4 regions of the Halalkalibacter lacteus genome follow, and region 3 is predicted to be linked to each of the others. Evidence: riboswitches for the same ligand, from Rfam matches in the RefSeq annotation. Region 3 holds a riboswitch; each other region holds the start of a gene.
The links. Region 3 has a riboswitch for cobalamin ahead of SAZ04_RS02410 ((2Fe-2S) ferredoxin domain-containing protein). Riboswitches for the same ligand answer to the same signal wherever they lie in the genome.
Positions count from the first base shown of each region.

Region 1: another riboswitch for cobalamin. It lies ahead of metE (5-methyltetrahydropteroyltriglutamate--homocysteine S-methyltransferase); the one in region 3 lies ahead of SAZ04_RS02410 ((2Fe-2S) ferredoxin domain-containing protein).
Region 2: another riboswitch for cobalamin. It lies ahead of SAZ04_RS04620 (hypothetical protein); the one in region 3 lies ahead of SAZ04_RS02410 ((2Fe-2S) ferredoxin domain-containing protein).
Region 4: another riboswitch for cobalamin. It lies ahead of SAZ04_RS04795 (ribonucleoside-diphosphate reductase subunit alpha); the one in region 3 lies ahead of SAZ04_RS02410 ((2Fe-2S) ferredoxin domain-containing protein).

Region 1 is NZ_JAWRVL010000026.1:6,912-12,071, forward strand. It holds gene SAZ04_RS16735 (VanW family protein) at 1-719, opposite strand, end outside; gene SAZ04_RS16740 (cob(I)yrinic acid a,c-diamide adenosyltransferase) at 910-1,494, opposite strand; cobalamin riboswitch at 1,774-1,961, shown strand; gene metE (5-methyltetrahydropteroyltriglutamate--homocysteine S-methyltransferase) at 2,076-4,364, shown strand; gene SAZ04_RS16750 (hypothetical protein) at 4,382-4,558, shown strand; gene SAZ04_RS16755 (ATP-binding protein) at 4,625-5,160, opposite strand, start outside.
Region 2 is NZ_JAWRVL010000004.1:135,454-140,613, forward strand. It holds gene SAZ04_RS04610 (DEAD/DEAH box helicase) at 1-995, opposite strand, end outside; partial or broken gene SAZ04_RS23340 (ATP-binding cassette domain-containing protein) at 1,083-1,478, opposite strand; gene SAZ04_RS04615 (ABC transporter ATP-binding protein) at 1,514-2,173, opposite strand; gene SAZ04_RS04620 (hypothetical protein) at 2,202-2,408, opposite strand; cobalamin riboswitch at 2,641-2,833, opposite strand; gene SAZ04_RS04625 (GTP cyclohydrolase II) at 3,124-3,843, opposite strand; gene hemB (porphobilinogen synthase) at 3,963-4,964, shown strand; gene SAZ04_RS04635 (recombinase zinc beta ribbon domain-containing protein) at 5,039-5,160, shown strand, end outside.
Region 3 is NZ_JAWRVL010000002.1:197,176-202,335, reverse strand. It holds gene cobJ (precorrin-3B C(17)-methyltransferase) at 1-1,470, opposite strand, end outside; gene SAZ04_RS02410 ((2Fe-2S) ferredoxin domain-containing protein) at 1,689-2,072, opposite strand; cobalamin riboswitch at 2,224-2,407, opposite strand; cobalamin riboswitch at 2,576-2,758, opposite strand; gene SAZ04_RS02405 (GTP-binding protein) at 3,102-4,283, shown strand; gene SAZ04_RS02400 ((2Fe-2S) ferredoxin domain-containing protein) at 4,381-4,773, opposite strand; gene SAZ04_RS02395 (class I SAM-dependent methyltransferase) at 4,832-5,160, opposite strand, start outside.
Region 4 is NZ_JAWRVL010000004.1:182,502-187,661, forward strand. It holds gene SAZ04_RS04795 (ribonucleoside-diphosphate reductase subunit alpha) at 1-1,908, opposite strand, end outside; cobalamin riboswitch at 2,037-2,239, opposite strand; gene SAZ04_RS04800 (YbjQ family protein) at 2,463-2,783, opposite strand; gene SAZ04_RS04805 (alpha/beta hydrolase) at 2,863-3,798, opposite strand; gene SAZ04_RS04810 (PucR family transcriptional regulator) at 4,348-5,160, shown strand, end outside.

The DNA of each region.
Region 1 (5,160 bases), on a different contig from region 3:
TCAACCGCATTAAATAGTGTTGAAGATGTTTGGCAGATTCCCCCACCGATTCCCATAACAAATTCTTTATTCACTATTTCTTTCGCTTCTTGATATCCTCGTTCTCTTGTCCGCTCTCCAACAGTTTGATTAAATGAAAATGAATCCCCCGGACCAAGAACGATACCTGATATTGCCTCTGCTGATAATTTCACATTTACCGATCTACCAGTAACAGCCGGATTAAAATAAGTCTTAAATTCCCCAATAATCTTCTGATCAATTCCAATCAAATCTTCCTCCGTAACGGAAGGTTCGGTTACATAGACGGGTAAAACAAATTCCTTCGTTCCCACCTCAAGTATTTGCAGTTGGTCAACAAGCTCTTGCTCAGATAAAACAACTCGCACTTTTCCCGGAATCACGTTTCCATCCGAAGTAATCCGTGGATTTTGCATCGGAGTATCTATTTGACTCGCCAAATCATTTGCTAATTGGTTCAGTTTCTCTTCATCCAGAGATTGCTCTACAAAATAACCAAAATCATTTAAAAGAATGTCATGAACTAAATCATTAAATTCATCTTTCAAATCAACTTTCCAATAAACAGGTGCTTTCCAATTCGTCTCCGTTTGAAAATAAGAAGAGTGAACAGCAACTGGTTTCAACTCTTCTGCTGACAGATCGTTACTACATGCAACAAGTAAAAAAAGAACACAAAAAAACAAACTCTTTTTCATATATTGTTTCCCCCTCAAAACAGCCCACACATTTATCAATATATGAAAAGACATTTGAATCATTCCAGACAATCCATGCTTTTTTCAAATAAAATCCATACCAAAAACCTGCTACTTAGTTGACTACAATTTAAACATTTCATTTCAAAAAAAAAAACCACACAATATAGTTGCGTGGTTTCTTAATCATCTATTTCGTTCGCTTTCCACCTTTAAATACGATCGCACTTCTTTCATATTCCACATCTTTCACTTTTAGACGATGGTTTACCACTCGTGCAATCGCAAAAAAATAATCGGAAAGACGATTTAAATATTTTAAAACAATTGGGTTCGTCTCATCAACTTCACGATGTAGCCTTGTCACATAACGTTCCGCACGTCTTGTAACCGTTCGGCACACATGAAGAGTTGATGCTTGCAAAGACCCACCTGGTAAGATAAAGCGCTCTAATTCTGGCGCTTCTTGAATGTAGACATCAATTCGCTCCTCGAGAAAATCAATCATCTCTTGTTTTGCCTTATACGGATGTTTTTCAGATGCCTTCATCATAGCTAAATCACCACCACAATCGAACAGTTCATGCTGAATTTTCACAAGTTCCTCCTTTATATCAGGAAAAATCGCATCATCTAACTGAGCTACGACCTGGCCAACAAAAGAATTAAGTTCATCCGTTGTCCCATAAGCAACCACTCTTGTATCATCTTTATCCAATCTCCCACCTATAACACTTGTCTTTCCCTCATCACCTGTACGTGTATATAACTTCATAACGTTCCCCCTACTATATTTGTTTAGAATTGATTTTGTGTTCAATCACATTAAAAAACAAATGATTCAAGATAGAAATTCTAAATAAATACTGCATAATCTTGAAAACATTTCATAGTCTTTATTTCATTTTTGTATTTTTCAGTATACATGAAAAACAAATCTATGACAGTATTTTTTTAAAATGGTCATCGTCTTACTAGATTGGCAAAGGGAAATTTTCAAAATAGAATAAAACTATTGACATAGCCCATCACTCTACGCTAGAGTTTAAAACAATCTCATATGTTGGAAATTGGTACTTTAAATATTTATTTAAAGTTTAAAAGGGAATTCGGTGTAAATCCGGAGCGGTCCCGCCACTGTAATAGAGGAGTTATCGTGACCTGTGTCACTGGCAAAAGCCGGGAAGACCACGATAATGATGATACTAAAGCCAGGAGACCTGCCTATTTCAACAACACTGCTTTACCTACGGGAGATAGGGAGGTGTTAACAATACTTCATTGATTATTCTATGGATATCGTTACCCTTTTTCTGGTAATGATGTCTTTTTTTGTTACAAAAAAATTTGGAGGTTATGACATTGAACGTAATTAAAACTAGTAATCTTGGCTATCCTCGCATTGGCGAGAAACGCGAATGGAAGAAAACACTTGAAGCTTATTGGGCTTCAACAATTTCAGAAAAAACCTTTTATAAGCAAATGAAAAAGTATCGACTCCATTATTTACAAACACAAATTGATAAAAAAGTTGATCTTATTCCAGTTGGTGATTTTTCATTTTACGATCATGTACTTGATACGGCAACGATGTTTGGATTCGTTCCAGATCGCTTTTCTTATTCAGATGGTCCGGTATCTCTATCAACATATTTTTCAATGGCTCGGGGAAGTAAGGATACCCCTGCTTGCGAAATGACAAAATGGTTTGATACAAACTATCACTTTATCGTTCCTGAATTGGAAGAACGGAAACCTGCCTTGGTTTGGAATAAACCACTTGAAGCATTTTTAGAAGCAAAACATGAGTTAAACATCATTGGAAAACCCGTCATCATCGGTCCTTTCACCTTTTTAAAGCTATCAAAAGGATACGAAGAACAAAAATTTGAAAGTCAGTTGAAAAACTTAGCGCAAGTCTATATTCAATTACTCCTTGAATTAGCTGACGCTGGAGCTCCAATTGTTCAAATCGATGAGCCTTATCTTGTAATGGATCTTTCAACTGAAGAAATGACGCTATTCTCAAACCTTTATAATGAAATTACAAAACAAGTACCACATCTTGATATTATTATTCAAACATATTTCGAAGCAGTTTCTCATTATAAAGAGGTGGTAAACCTACCCGTTAAAGGGATCGGGTTAGACTTTGTCAGTGGCTTAAATGAAAATGTGACAGCAATCAAGAAATATGGATTTCCTAAAGATAAACTGCTTGGTATAGGAATCATTGACGGCCGAAACATTTGGAAATCAAATCTAGAAGAGAATCATCGCTTTTTAACTGAACTGGCAGCTTATGTTCCAATTGAAAACCAAATATTGCAGCCTTCTACTAGCTTGCTGCATGTTCCAGTCAGTCTTGAACATGAAACAGAATTAGAGCCAATTATTAAAAAAGCTTTGGCATTTTGCAAAGAAAAACTTGATGAATTATGCCTGTTAAGAGATGTAACCGTTGATTGTAATGATCAAAACAAGCAATCATTATTAAAATATAAGCAATCATTTGAAGCCTTGGAGAAATCAGAATGGCGAGTGAAGCAGGAACGCCCATTACTACCTACGACTCGACCTTTATCTTTTTCAGATCGATACCATCTACAGCAACAAAAATGGGATTTGCCACTGCTGCCAACAACAACAATAGGGAGCTTTCCACAAACAAAAGAAATTCGTCAAACGCGTTTTAAGTGGAGAAAAGGTGAACTTTCAAATGAAGCATACGAATCACACATTTACTCAGCTATTGAAAAATGGATTCACATTCAAGAAGAGTTGGCACTTGATGTCCTTGTACACGGAGAGTTTGAAAGAAATGATATGGTTGAATTTTTTGGAGAAAAATTAGCAGGATTTACGTTTTCAAAAAATGGCTGGGTTCAATCATATGGTTCTCGTTGTGTGAAGCCTCCTATCATCTTTGGAAATGTATCATTCATAGAACCGATGACATTAAAAGAAACAGCTTATGCACAATCTCTAACAAATAAACCGGTAAAAGGGATGGTAACTGGGCCTGTAACAATTTTAAATTGGTCGTTTGTCCGAAATGACATTTCGAATCAAGAAGTCGCTTTTCAAATTGCAGAGGCCATCTTAAAAGAAGTCCAAGTGCTTGAAGCCAATGGAATTACGATGATTCAAGTAGATGAGCCTGCACTTAGAGAGGGCTTACCTCTAAAAGAAGAAAAACATCAAAACTATCTTACATGGGCTATAGAAGCATTCCGCATGAGTACTTCAGCAGTGAAAGATACAACACAAGTTCATACTCATATGTGTTATAGCGATTTCAACGAGATCATTAATGCGATAAAAGCATTAGATGCTGACGTTATTTCTATTGAGACGTCAAGAAGTCATGCTGAATTGATTCAAGCATTTGAAACAACCGTCTATGACAAAGGCATTGGACTCGGAGTCTATGATATACATAGCCCACGAGTTCCAAAGAATGAAGAGATGCTATCTATTATCGAACGCGCCCTCTCCGTCTTACCAGCTAACCTCTTCTGGGTTAATCCAGACTGCGGACTAAAAACCCGTGGTGAAACAGAAACCGTTGCTGCCTTAAAAAATATGGTCACTGCTGCAAAAGTTGCTCGAACAAAAATTGCAGAAAAACAACTAAGTAACTAAAAGGAGATGGTTTAAGAATGAGATATGAACTTGTCCGCTTCCTGCGAAATACGTGTGATGAAAAAGTAATGAATGCTTTTATCAAGAATATGGATGCAAAAAGTTTAGAGACATTGTTTCATTATCTATCTTTGACCGATATCAAAACGAAAGAGCGCTGGATTGCAATCTATCATAATTTGATCAATAGTTAATGTACAGAAGAACCGAGCTTGTCTTAACAAGGTCTAACCCCGACAAACACTTGTCGGGGTTAGGTTTTAATTATTGAATATACATGGGATAAAAAAGGAAAAAGTTGTTCCCTCATTCATTTTACTGTGCACGGAAATATGCCCACCATGCGAATCGACAATATTCTTCGCAATCGCAAGACCTAATCCAGTTCCTCCACGTCCCCTTGTACGTGCTTTATCAGCTTTATAAAATCGTTCAAATACATACGGTAGATCCCCTTCAGGTATGCCTGACCCCGTATCAATGACGTCAAATCTATAACCTTCGTCATATTGCCTAACAGCTAATATTACCTTTCCATGTTCTTTCGTGTGGCGGATTGCGTTATGGAGTAAGTTGGTAAGTACTTGTTCGATTCGATCAGGATCACATTCGATAACATCCGAATGTTCTATATCAAGCGATAGTTGGATTGCTTGTTCACGGGCTAAGCCTTGAAACTTGCGGACAATGCGTTCAGAAAATGGTTGAACCTCGAGCTCTTCTACATTCAACTCAACATGCCCTGCCTCCATCCTTGCAAGATCCAATAATTCGTTTACTAGCCTTCCCATTCGTA
Region 2 (5,160 bases), on a different contig from region 3:
GTTAAATCCAATTGAAATTCATCTACTCTTCCTTTATCTAATTGAATAGAAAAGGGCAGTTCAGATTGATAGATGTTGATTTGATTAAAAGCTTCACCACCAACCTCCAAGCGAATCGATCTGTTTTCAAGCTTTGTCAGAAGCTCATCCGTAATCATCGGGGGGATACTAAGCGCTCGTTCATCCGATGATCCTGAGCTTCGATAAAAACTAGCTTGGAGTTCCTGGTAGATTTCCCCGTATTTTATTGCATCCTGCAAAAGATTAATAACCTCTTGATCTTCCTCCGTAAACTCTTGTTCTGTTGGATCATAGGTGAAGTTTTTTGTGAAAGGATACTGCACCTGATTTTTAATTACCTTGAGAAATTCCTTTATATTCTTCACAACATAGGTTCGCTTTTGGCCTACCTTCATTTCCAATGATAAAAATTGTTTTGATGAGTAATACGTCTTATTTAATTTAATAATCCATTCTACTAGTAAAGGAGACTTTATGATCCCTGTATCCTGTTCCATTCTCCCATGCGAAAAACTAGAAATGGTTTGAATAAACTGATTAGTAAGCTGCTTTACATAGATGGCTTGTCTTTCTTCCCTTTGTCTTTCTAGTTCCTGTTGACGCAGTTGAAAATTGTCCTGATGTTTTCGTTTCCTATCAAGTAAACTTTGGTTATGAATTTGAGAAGAACTTGTTATAATCGTTCTCCCTTGGTTACTTTCATAAATTTTCAGCATTACCGCTGCAATATGTTTGCAGGGTTCCCAGTATTGATCATATGCAGGACAGTTACATTTTGAAGAAATACCAATCTCATCTTCCTCAATTGTTACATGATAGGACTTTGACCCTCTTACTTTTGCTGCCCAAATATTTCTCACGGGATCATGATATAAATCACTAACACGACCTTCACGATAGTAACCAAGCCCACGACGGTAGACAGCATTCGTAAATATATCTTTTATGTCATCCTTTGTTAATTGATCGATCATAAGGTTACCTCCACTTAAACGTTAAAGGAAATACTATTCATACTTTCCAATTATCTATTATTTTAGACTGTTATACTAGATTTGTAATCAAAGTAATTTAACAATGATTGAAGATAGTTCGACAATATGAACAACTACATCATATTTACTTTTATCTCCGTTAAAATAAAAAAGCCCCTTGAGAGGGACTTGTATTTCTGCATTTTCCTTTGTATCTAATTTGTAAAGCATGTATGGTTCCATTAAACTTGAAAAAATAGTCATACGGGGGTGGAGAATTGAATCTGGGTGTTGAAATATCAATTGAGTTTGCTTTCGTAAAGGGCGCATTTGTTTTTCATTATAGTTCGTAATCTCTTCACCTTGGTAAAAAATTTCCCCTTCATCGATGGGTATCAATTTCAGTAACAGTCGAGACAATGTTGATTTTCCACATCCACTTTCACCAACAATTCCTAATGTCTCACCTTCCTCTACTTTAAAACTAACTTTATCTACTGCCTTATGCTTTTTTAAACCTAGAAAATCGCCACTTTTAAATCATGAGTAATTAATAGTAAGCCAACTCCAGTATCACTAACAATGTTTCGAAATAAAGAAACAACTTCACCTCGCAAAACTGCATCAAGACCTTTTGTAGGCTCATCAGCAATGATAAAATGTGGCTTTCCAGATAAACCGATAGCAGCTAACACACGTTGTTTCATTCCACCACTTATTTGAAATGGACATCTATTAACGATTTCCTTTGGTTGTGGCAACTTTAATTTAGAAAGTAGATTTATAATATATGAATGTTGCTCGTTTCTTTGATATTTATGGTGTAAATAAACAGAATCTTTAATTTGTGAACCGATTTTTAGCACTGGATTCAATGATGTAGTAGGGTTTTGCGGTATAAGGCCTATTTCTCTCCCTCTTATCCTACGAAATTGTCTCTCAGAAAATTCCAGCAAATCTTTATCTTTATAATATATATTTCCAGATACGTTTGCGTTTTGAGGAAGAAGACCTAAAATTGATAGACCTAAAATCGACTTTCCGCTCCCCGTTTCACCAATAATTCCTATAATTTTATTTTTCGTTACATTTAGTGATACACCATCGACCGCTTTTACTCTACCTTCTCTTGTTTGAAAGGAGACGTATACATTATCGATTTTAATAGCTTCTGACATATGTATCCCCTTTCTTATATATTTCTTCTTAGTGGTTCAGTCCGAACGTCAAAGTAATCACGTAATGCATTGCCAATGTAACAGCAATAATACACATTCCAGGCAAAAGAATTAAATGAGGATAACTTCGAAAATAAGGACGTGCATCATTAATCATGAAACCCCAATCAGGAGTTGACGGCTGCAAGCCTAATCCTAAAAAGCTTAATGCTGCTGGATAAAATCGTTCTGCCAATTCTGACAGTAAATAACACGATAATAGGACCAACCATATTAGGAATGATATAATGAATCATTATATACCGTTGCTGAGCACCTAATGAACGGATTCCTTCAATAATAAATAAAAAAAACTCATTCCCGAAAAGAGAAAGAGCATAGAACGGCAATGTATTAGTAACCATAAAATTATGATTTTATTATATATAATCCTGCCATCTCAATTTCTCACCTCCCCGAAGAAATGAAACTTTTTGGAAAAAAAGGCAGGTCTCCTGACTCGTGCTTCTTTTTACTCGGAGCCTTCCCACATAAGCACCGTTAAGCTACTTATACAGTGGTAACCTCATTTCATCCACACTTACAGTTGCGGGGACAGTTCTGGACTTTCACCAGATTCCCTATTTAGTCTAATTAGACACCTTAAATTCCTAAACGTATTAAATTTTTAAAACCTCGAAATTAGTAGAATTTAAACGATTTTTAAATAATTTGATGCTAGCTTAAAAGTCATAAAAATTCAACAATCTGGACCTAAACTAAAAAGGAACGTACTCTCATATGAGATATACGTTCCATATTATGGAATAAAAATGCAAAAAGACAACATATTCATTTGAAAATGATTTAAAATAAGATTGTAGTATTGAAGAGAAACAAGTGAAAAGCTATCATATGAAATCTCTTATTCTTTAATTCTGTGTAATAGTTAGACCCTCAATTTTTATTCCTTAAGTAACTAAATGCCCTGATTTATTTATTTTTGTAGTTAAATACCTTTCATTATAAGAATTTGTACTGCACCACACTGGGATACGCTCTTTGATTTTGATACCTTTACTCTCAAGCTGGCTCCTCTTATCAGGATTATTTGTAATAATGGATATAGGAAGTTTTCTTAAATGTTTCAAAACAATTGCAGCTTCATCATAAATACGTAAATCGTCTTCGAAGCCAAGAGCTAGATTTGCTTCTACTGTATCTAAACCATTTTCTTGCAATAAATAGGCCATAGCTTTGTTGAATAAGCCGATCCCTCTACCCTCTTGGTCAGCTAAGTAAAATATAGCTCCTGTACCTTTCTCCGTAATTATGCTTTTTGCTTCTTTAAATTGTTCACCGCAATCACAACGTTTACTCCCAAACACATCACCTGTATGACAAATACTATGAAAACGAACATTTGCATCTTCTGCATTAGAAAATTCACCATAAGTTAAAACCGAGGAATGTTGTTGGTGTGCTAATGGCACACTTTTAATCCTATCTAATAACTCCTTAACACTTTCAATATCATTTTCAATATTGATCCATGTAAACCAAGAAAAAGTATAAATCTTACCATGCACATCAAGCGGCATTTTTACAGGACCAATTAGTGCAATCTTTTTATTATCTTGTTTAATTAAGTTAATCTTTGATTCTAATAATCTAAACGTATTTACATCCATTTCTCTACATCCTTTACTCTATGAATTGAATTTCTACATAAACTTCTTTATAATTCAAATCGTAATAATTACGATTTATAACTCTTTATTATAACTCTTTTGAAATGTGGTGCAAAGAAATGAACTCTATTAATTTTAAACGACATCGACGTCTACGCTCATCTGGGACTATGCGGGATTTAGTTAGGGAGACAACATTAACAGTAGATGACCTCATTTATCCTCTATTCGTACATGAGGGTAAAGAAATAAAAAAAGAAGTTCCTTCCATGCCAGGTGTCTATCAACTATCATTGGACTATCTCGATGAAGAAATTGAAATAATAAAATTGCTAAATATCAAAGCAATTTTATTATTTGGAATTCCACAATATAAAGACCAACATGCTACCTCAGCTTATGATGAGAATGGAATTGTTCAACAAGCAATCAAAAAAATAAAAAGTATTGATAAAAACCTACTTGTCATAACCGATACTTGTATTTGTCATTATCAATCAGAAGGACATTGTGGAATTCCACAAAACGGAAAAATTCTAAATGACTTCTCCCTCGAAATTCATGCCAAAGTTGCATTATCTCAAGTAAAAGCAGGAGCAGATGTCGTTGCACCTTCTAGTATGATGGATGGATTTGTATCTGTAATTCGAAATACTTTGGATGAAAATGGTTATCATGATATTCCAATTATGTCCTATGGGGTAAAATATGCATCTAGTTTTTACGGACCATTTCGTGACGCAGCAAATAGTTCCCCTCAATTTGGTGATCGAAGAACGTATCAAATGGATCCCGCTAATCGACTTGAAGCCTTTCGAGAAGCTAAAGCTGATATTGAAGAAGGAGCAGACTTTTTAATTATTAAACCTGGAATTTCATATCTTGATATTCTACGTGATATGAGAAATACATTTCCCGTCCCCTTGATTGCCTATCAAGTAAGTGGAGAATATTCTATGATTAAAGCAGCGGCAGAAAAAGAATGGATTAACGAACAAGAAGTTGTTCTAGAAAGTATGCTGAGTATGAAGCGTGCAGGGGCTGATATGATGGTTACCTATTACGCAAAAGATATCGCTACATGGTTGAGTAGGCATGATCATGACAATAAACGAAAGTAGCAAGCAATTAAATTTTTTTGTAAACAAGGTGACTGTTATGAATTATTAACAGCAATTGACAATCGTTTAAGCTTATACTCACTAATCCTTATTACGTTGGTGACTTAGTACAAAATCGTTCAACTACAGTCAGTGTTACAAGTAAGAAAAGGAGACAAGATGAACAGGAAGATCAAATTATCGTTAAAGATACGTA
Region 3 (5,160 bases):
CTCAATGCCCTCTGCCACTGGCTGACCAGCATGAGCTGTTCGACCAACCGTTTTTGCCCCTAAAAACAAATCAAACTTTCCTTTCCGAAATATAATACCGATATCGTCATTAACCGCTCCATAACAAGCCATGCCACAGCCATTGAATCCAACCTTCAACTCTTTTGGTAGTTCAAGACCACTTAAGTTTTGATGTAATTCTTCTGCATATGGAATTGAATCCTTTTTTTCACCGTCACAGAAATCACACGCTTTTAATTGAAAAACATCACCAAGAGGTTCAAGGATAAACCCGGCGCTTTTTAATTTCTCCGTAATGATCTCTGGAGTAGCTGTAGGAATTCGAAGATGAATTTGATGGTGCGGCGTATATTCCATCGTTCCTTCGTCACCAACAACTTCAGCAAGAGCCAACATTTGTTTCGGAGTGAATTGCTTGTTAGCAACACCCGTACTAACAGCCAGTTCAAAAATAGAGACAACAGGGTTATTTACGGTCTTCGTTTCTTGTATTTGACTGGACATACCTTTTACTTTACTAAGCGCCTCTTGGGCAAGTTCTAGAGACGTCTTCTTAGGAACAACCGTTTCAACTGCTGTGGCAGCCGTTTGATCCTTTGCGAGGTCCATATCATTTTTTCCTTCGTGCAACGCCCAAGGTTCATTTTCGTGTCGTAATCGTTCATGCGGCTTTAATCGCTGTTCCGTTGTATGTAACGTATACTTCCGTTGATACCCCCTTGGTGTGATCATTTTATTATCATAGAGAACGGTAGATGAATTTCCGATAACAACCGTCGTTAACATCCCAATATCATAGTTCAGCATGTTTTCAAGGTCTGTAATGACAATATGTTCGCGCTCACGATAAGCACTTTTCACAAGACCAACTGGTGTTTTCGGTGAACGATACTCAAGTAGAATTCTTTGAGCCTCTTGAATCTGTCTCGTTCTCCGACCACTTTTTGGATTATATAAACTAATAACAAAGTCAGCTTGTGCGGCTGCTTCAATTCGTTTTGCAATAAGATCCCATGGAGTTAAGTGGTCACTTAAACTAATCGTACATGCATCGTGCATAATCGGTGCTCCTAGTAAGGATGCGCACGAGTTACTGGCAGATACACCTGGAATCACCTCGACACTTACCCCAGTTGCTTCTGTCCAGCCTTGTTCCATTAACACCTCATAAACCAGTCCTGCCATCCCATAAACACCAGCATCACCACTTGAAATAACAGCAACTGTTTTCCCTTCTTCAGCGAGACGAACGGCCGCCTGCGCACGACTCACCTCTTCAGACATACCCGTACTAATAATTTCTTGATTCGTTAATAAATCTTGTACCAAATCAACGTATGTTTTATAGCCAATGATGTAATCACTTTCTTGGATTGCTGTTTGTGCCCTGTTCGTCATATGATCAAAACTACCAGGTCCAAAGCCGATAACAAGTAATTTTCCAAGCATTATGCATACCTCCTTTTATAAGATGTTGTTCAAAAGGGTTGGTTTTTACCTTTTTGAACAACATCGAAGCAATGAGCGTAGTCGCTGTATATGGTGAGAGAAGTATCTCTCACCTTAAGCATGCTATGAGTGAGTTTCTCCATAGCATGCGCACAGCGAGCGGAGCCATTGCATCACCTTTTTGAATCCACACTCTTAGCTCAATAAACAAGAACAACCTATACCTTTGTCTTTGCCACTTTCGAAACGCCCTTAATTCTAGCAGTCGTATTCTTAGCTAGCATTTCACTATTTTCAAAGTCATAAATTAAAAATTCTTGTAAGTCAACTGACGGATCTAGATGGCTTTTAATAATAGAACGCCCGATTTCTGTTGAAGTAGCTGAGTACCAATTTCCCTCAGGGTAAACAATAACAACACACGCATCCTTACAACGACCATTACATCTTGTCCGCGATGTATGAATTTGCTGATCTAATTCAAGGTTCTTTATTTCTTCTCGAATAGCTATAGTAATTTCTTCCCCATCCTTCCTCATACAGCTAGATCCATTACAAATCAGAACATGTTTTTTTGTACCCGTTAAATTCCAAGTAGTCATAATCTATTCCTCCTTATTTACTTCCAGAATTTATTGATGAAAGTTGAAAATAAAAATACACCTCTATCAATAGATAGAGGTGCAGATAAATGGCATACAAGTTTACGTAGCATCTATTCTACATTTCTCTACCTATGACCCGTAGGTATTGAAGCAATTTCAAACAAAGGCAGGTTTCCTGACTTAGGTTCATCATTTCAATGCGTCTTCCCGATATACTCAGTGACTTTATACAATGAAATTCCCCATTACAGTGGCGGGACCGTGACGGATTTACACCGTGCTTCCCTTTTAAACATAACCAGTGGTTATGCACCTTTGTTTGGATTCTTAACTTAAATTATAGTTCTGGCTTTCTATTACATTTACAGTAGCGTGGATACGGCTTTTCCTCTTTTAAATAAAAATGCACCTCTATCTATAGATAGAGGTGCAAAATAAATGGCATACAAACATAAGTAGCATCTATTCTACACTTCTCTACCTATGACCCGTAGGTATTGAAGCAATTTCAAACAAAGGCAGGTCTCCTGACTTAGGTTCATCATTTCATTGCGTCTTCCCGATATACTCAGTGACTTTATACAATGAAATTCCCCATTACAGTGGCGGGACCGTGACGGATTTGCACCGTACTTCCCTTTTAAGCATAACTAGAGCTATGCACCTTTGTTATTGCATTTTTTTAAAATCATTTTTCTAAATGGTTTTATAAATTATTTCGATATATACAGTAGCAGGACATTAGACTGTAACTGTATTCCCTGCTACCTAAATAAAAAGAGTAGTTTATATTCACTGTCTATTAAACTACTCTTCAGTATATTTAGCAAGTATATATTTTGTACAAGTACTAAAAAAAACCTTTTATTTCATAAAATAAATCCTTCTATTTACAAAGTGACAAAAGAAAGATAAAATTTAAATCGTAACAATTACTATTTAAAACCACGTGTAAATGGAATTTTCACTTACATTAATATTTATACATGATCGCATGTGTAAGAGTTTAAAAGGAGGATTTATTTAATGAAAAAAGTACCTGTTACTGTACTAAGTGGTTATTTAGGTTCCGGTAAAACCACTTTATTAAACCACATCTTAACGAATCGTGAAGGGTTGAAAGTCGCTGTTATCGTAAATGATATGAGTGAAGTGAACATTGATGCTAAGCTTGTTAAAGACAATGGATTTTCGAGAACGGAGGAAAAACTAGTAGAGCTTCAAAATGGCTGTATTTGCTGTACTCTTCGTGAGGACTTAATGCAAGAAGTCGAGCGAATAGTTGATGCAGGAGATATCGATTATATCGTGATTGAATCGTCGGGCATTAGTGAGCCTGTACCAGTCGCCCAAACATTTACGTATATTGATGAAGAAATTGGTGTAGATTTAACGAAAAAGTGTAAGCTAGACACAATGGTGACCGTTGTTGATGCGAATCGTTTTTGGGATGATTATGCATCAGGTGAATCATTACTTGATCGTAAAGAAGGTACAGATGAATCTGATACGCGTGAAATTTCAGACCTTCTCGTTGATCAGATTGAATTTGCCGATGTGATTATTCTTAATAAAGTTGAAATGTTACAAGAAGTTGATAAAAATGAATTACTGAACTTCATGAGGAAATTAAATGCAGACGCAAATATTATTCCTACATCATTCTCTAAGGTAGAATTGTCTTCTATTTTACATACAGGCAAATTCGACTTTGATAAAGTGAGTCAGTCTGCTGGATGGATTAAGGAATTAAATGAAGAGCACAAACCAGAAACGGAGGAATACGGTGTCTCTTCATTTGTTTATCGAAGTAGAAAACCATTTCACCCAGAGCGTCTAATGAACTGGCTGGAAAATTGGCCTGTTGATGTTGTACGAGCGAAAGGGTTCATTTGGGTCGCTTCCAGAAATCAGATGGCTGGATTGATTTCACAGTCAGGGTCTATCGTTACCATTCAAGGTGCCGGAGAGTGGGTTGCAGCGTATTCTGAAGAAGAAAGACAGAAAGCACTCCTTGAGGAGCCTGAGCTACAAGCAAAATGGGACCCAGAATTCGGTGATCGAATGACAGAATTAGTCCTAATCGGTATTGATATGAATCATGAACAAGTTAGAGGTTCCCTTGATCAATGTGTATTAACAGATAGTGAGATGACTTCAGATTGGACTAAGATTCCCGATCCACTTCCACAATATGTTGAAGCTTAAAAAAAATCGTATAAATCTTTTATGTGAATGTTGAAAAAAGGCTGTTGATATCAATTGATCTCAACAGCCTTACTGTTTATAGATTTCTATAAAAGAATTATAACTTTTTTGAAACTTTCTTTACTATTTCCCTGTCTTTTTCAACACCTTTCATCGTTCCTTCACTTAGTTCAAAGCATCTCCCATTAAATGAATGACTTACTTTGTCTTCTAGCCTATTTCCTGTCATTAGCGATTCAACAAATCGTGGAGCATCCTCACTAGACATTTCCTTATACCAGTGACCATCGGGGTAAGTAATCAAAACACATTTATCTTGACAGCGTCCATTACAAAGCGTTCTTGACGTATGGATCATAGGATCTAAACCTTTAGCACTTATCTCATTTCTAATAGATTGAGTTAATGCTTCTGCTCCTGCTCTATTGCAACTACTTCCATTACATATAAGAATGTGATGTTGTGTGTCCGTTAAATTCCATGTAGCCATTCCTTCAGCTCCTTTTTTACTTAGAGTTTAACAACACGATAATAGATATCATTACGATTTATTTTCTGCAAATATATATCAATCTAGGTGAACTATGATCATATTTTCTCGCATCATAGTTACCAAATAAATGCATGACTTTTAAATTATTATTCTCTAGCATTTCTCTAATCTTATCCTCTGAATACAGTTTCACTCGTTCTTCATAATTACGATTTGAATAGTTATCTTTTACGACTATTCGTTTAATAACGGTGTCGTTGTCAATCTTTCTATACTGGTAGATGGATGTTTGATCAAATGTTTGTTGTGAAAAGGGAACTAAATTTTTTCTTAAAAATGCTGGATTTAAATAATCAAACAAAAAATATCCACCTTCCTTTAAAG
Region 4 (5,160 bases), on a different contig from region 3:
AATCCGGTAATTTTTCTTTTCTTCCATATAGAACTTTGAAAAAATAGGATCAATGGATGCTGTTGATCCCGCAATAAGTGACGTCGTTGCATTTGGTGCTACCGCAAGTAAATAGCCGTTTCTGATTCCATGTTTTTTAACTTCTGTTTGTAATTCTTTCCACCTTGGAGAGTCATACTGACGCTTTTCGAAATACTCACCTGTCTCCCAATCTGAATTAGGAAAAGCTGGATACGCTTCTTTTTCTTTGGCAAGCTCCATACTTGCTTGGACGGTCGCATAGTTAATTGCTTCATACACGCGATCAACTTCTGCAACCGCCTCATCAGATTCCCATCTGATCCCTTTTCTAGCTAAATGGTGATGCCACCCATACGTACCTCCACCTATGGCACGATAAGTTTTATTCGTTAACTCTGCTTGTTTAACATCGAGACTGTTCATATCAATAACGTTATCAAGCATCCGGATTTGAATTTTAATAACTCTTTCTAATACATCGTCTTTCATTACATTGGCAATTGATAATGAGCTCAAGTTACACACAACGTAATCACCTGGCTTTTTCGTTACTGTTATCATTCCATTTTCAAGCAGCTCTTCTTCTATCGTTGTCGCACTCATGTTTTGCATGATCTCAGTGCATAAATTAGAACCATAAATCATCCCATTATGACGGTTAGGATTAAGTCGATTCGCAGTATCTCGGTAGAACATAAACGGACTTCCCGTTTCAAGTTGCGACATCATAATGCGTTTCATAATATCAATTGCTTGTACTTCAACTCTCGATAACTCGTTGTTCTTCACACATTGTTGATAACGTTCGCGAAAGGACCCTTCGCCCTTATTCTCATCGTAAAAGTCTTCTAACGAAAATCCCATCATTTGACGAACTTCATGCGGATCAAACAAATACCAACTCTCACGATTATCAACTGCCTCCATGAATGCATCTGGGATTGAAACAGCAGTAAATAAGTCATGTGTACGTTGACGTTCATCACCGTTATTAAGCTTTGAATCTAGAAAAGAAAAGATATCTTTATGCCAAACATCAAGGTAAACAGCAATCGCTCCTTGACGCTGGCCAAGTTGGTCAACACTTACGGCAACATTATTTAATTGCTTCATCCACGGAATGACACCAGAAGATACCCCTTTAAACCCTCTGATCGAAGAACCTTTTGCGCGAATTTTCCCAAGATATAGTCCAAGTCCCCCACCGTTCTTGCTAACTGTTGCCGCATCCGTACAGCTATCAAAGATCGCGCGTAGGTCATCTTCTACTGTATCAATGAAACAACTAGATAATTGACCGTCTTTTTTACCTGCATTAGCAAGCGTCGGTGTCGCAACGGTCATATACAAATTTGACAGTGCCCAATAACTTTCTTTCACAAGCTCTACTCGCTTTTCTACTGGTTCCTCGACCATTAATGTCATCGCTATGATCATCCAACGTTCTTGCGGCAATTCAAGCAATGTTCCATCAAAGTACCTCGTTAAATAGCGATCTGCCAGTGTCTTGACTCCGATATATGTAAACCGATCATCTTGCTTACGATTGATAGTAGCTGCAAACTCATTAAGCTCTTCTATTGAATAAGCTTGTAGCCTTTGATCATAAAAGCCGTCCTCTATTAATTTTTGTACCCAATTAGCAAATCGATTATCCCAATCGATAGCCCATCCTCTTGTCTGCTCAATTTGTTCATACAACGAGTTTAAATAGCACTGTCCCGCCACATATGTCCAATCAGGCGTATCAATCTCTAACTGATTAAGCGCATCCAAAGCTCGCGTTTCCCACGTGACATCTTCTTTCCACCATTCATTTATTGTTAGATGCGGAAATCGTTCCTTTACCTTTTCTATCATTGACCTTTTCTCCACTGTTGTCTCCATTAATTAAACACTCCTCTTCTAAAATAAAAAACGCTCTTTCTCCTGGTAAGAGAAAGAGCGCAAAACGGCGAGTGAAATAAGACAATACCAAACATACCTGCCGTCTCACTTCTCACACCCCGAAGATAGTTAACTAAAGAATGACGGCAGGTCTCCTGGCTAGCGCTTCACTCTACTTTGAGCCTTCCCATGCTAGTTCATATCTATCGATACGAACCTATTGCACAGTGGGTCCCTCATTTCGTCCACACATACAGTTGCGGGGGCAGCTCTGGCCTCACGCCAGATTCCCTATTAAGTCTACTAGACACCGTTCATTCCGCAAAATCAATATATAGTTGTTTTTACATTTATAGATTACGATATATTGTACATGCTACAGAATCACACTTAAGAATGCAAGAACTATTTTCAGCAAAAAATAGCATCTACTAATGTACATATTATTAGATTGCTTGTTACTCTCCTGACTAGCGGCTTTACTAGCCACAACCAACTCCTTCCACACAAAATAAGAGACTGCTCCTCTAAAAGGGCAGCCTCACTCACTCTAATTAGTACTTCTCAATCACCACCGCGGTCCCATACGCAATAATCTCCGCTGCATTTGCCATAACCGTCGATGTTTGCATTCTCATTCCGATGATCGCATTGGCTCCTTGTTCTTCCGCCTCTGTTACCATGCGGTCGATCGCAAGTTCACGTGCTTCGGTCATCATCTCGGTGTAGCCTTTTATTTCACCACCAACAATCCCCTTTAAACCTGCAGTAATATCACGCCCAATATGTTTAGACTGAATCGTACTTCCTTTTACATAACCTTTTACATCTGCAATGTCATACCCCGCTACTTGTTCAGTCGTTACAATCATCATAATTGATTTCCTCCATTTCTTCTTTCTTATGCTCTAATTTAAAAATCAAAAGTAATATGACTAAAGACTCCCCACTACCTCAGACATGACGATTTAACCATTGTTTGACGACCTCAAGAAAAACAGGTGAGAGTGGCTTTTCTCCGATGTTTTTGTACACCTTTTTCAATTGCAGAATTCCAACTTCTTCCATTTGATCACGAAGCATATGATTCATCCCATCAATTACGTGCGTTTCTGTTTCTACCTTTGTATAGCTCGCAACTTCACGTACTTTATCTGGGGTCGCTTGTACGTCCTTGGAACCCGTAACGGCTAAGATAGGACAAGATACTTGCGCTAATCCACTATACACATCATACTCATAATGTTCTCGAAACCACTTAGCTGGAATTTTCACTCCTTGATATCGAATGACGTCTTTTTTTGTTGAACGTACTTTTTTATCAAATTTGACTCCTTTTTTCTCTGCTTTTTTTGCTACATTTAACAGGCTGAATAGTTTCCCTTTCACACCTTTTTGTTCCTGTAATGATTCAACTATTTGTCCTCTCTGATACGTAAGAGCATCTTCAAGTGATGCCCCAGCTCCTGCAACTAATAGAAGTCCAGCTAAGTCTTCACCCTTTGCAATTTCTGGTGCTAGCATACAGCCTTCACTATGACCAAGCACAAATATCTTATTACGATCAACAATCGACTGCTTCTTCAAATAGTGAATCGCAGCCTTCGCATCATTAACGAGATCCCAGAAACCCATTTTCGCAAAAACTCCCTCGCTTTTCCCTGTCCCTCGTTTGTCATAACGCAACGTAATAAAACCTTGATTCGTCAGAAAGGTTGCAAGCTGATCATATAAATGCAATGTCTGCCCTTTGCCATTCCCATTGCGGTCAAGTGGACCTGAACCAGCAACAAGCAAAATGGCAGGTAGCGCAATCGGTGACGTTTCTGGATACGTTAATGTCCCGAAAATCTGATTTTTTTCGCCAAACTGAATCTCTTTTTCAGTCATATAATCGCCTCCAAAGAAGTTTTGCAGGATAAACATCATAAGTCCGTGCTTGTCGGTCTCTTAATGGTCGTTTCATAGCAGCTTTTCGAAAACCTCGCTAAGGTTCCTCACCAAATTGCACCACCTCATCATGAGTTAAGTGAAGCGTTGTCTGACCATACATAATCCAACTTGTTTATATTGCTTTAAATGATGATTTAGCATATCTAGCCACGAAAAGGGTCTACCTCTTCTCTCTCGATTCGAAACTCCTGTTTTCATCCCCCACGGTGTCTGACTACTTGTTCAACAGACTAGTCATGAAAAGCCGATCTGTTTATTAGGTGTTGTTTTATTTAACTCTACTTCTAAAAACGCAATATTATCCCTTTTTTTCAACATATATTTTTTTCTAATGTTCCTCTACCTTTATTGTTCAACTACTTGATTCTATATAGCGATACTATTGCAGAGGGTTTTACCTATCAAGAGTGTTTCATTCGATTTTCTTTTCTATTTCTATGCTATAGTAACATTACCATTACATTCAAAAAAGGCAGGAGTTATGTTATGGATTCGAATAAATTTGACCGTGTTTTCGATTCTCTTGAAGAATTCGTCGATACAATCAGTGATGTTCTTGATTGTCCCGTAACACTTGAGGATGCAAATCACCAATTACTAGCATACAGCTCTCATGACGATGAAACAGATGCAGCGAGAATCTCAACGATCATTGGAAGAAGAGTCCCTGAGAAAGTCATTAATCGTTTTTGGAAAGAAGGCGTCATTCCAGCACTTAACCAAAATGATGTTCCTGTTGAAATTAATAGCATCACAGATATTGGTCTTAGGAATCGTGTCGCGATTTCCATTCGAAAAAACCAAGAAGTTCTCGGGTACATTTGGGTGATAGAGGTTGATACGAAGCTTTCAACTAAAGATAAACAGTTATTAAAAATAGCTGCTGGAAAAGCAAAAAACCTCTTACTTCAATTAAATCTCCAGAAGAAGCAACGCGAAAAAAATCATCAAGAACTATTATGGCAAATCATAACTGACGAAACGACTACTCATGACCAAACAGCACCTCTTCTTGAAAAAGTAGGTGTCCTTCCTACAAAGCCTCTTGGCTTTATGGTATTACATGTTAACGAAATGTCAGATACTCTTTATCGGAATATTATGTACATCATCAAAACGACAAATAAAATAAACCTAGTGCTTGATACAATAGATGAGAATCAGCTAATCTGTTTGATTAGCTCCATTCATGAAAAAACCAATCAATCAGAGTTAATCGATTTTATGAAGACCGTCCAGGTTCAGATGCGGGAACGATTTGGATTAGAGGACATGTTTATTGGGTGCGGTTATTTATAC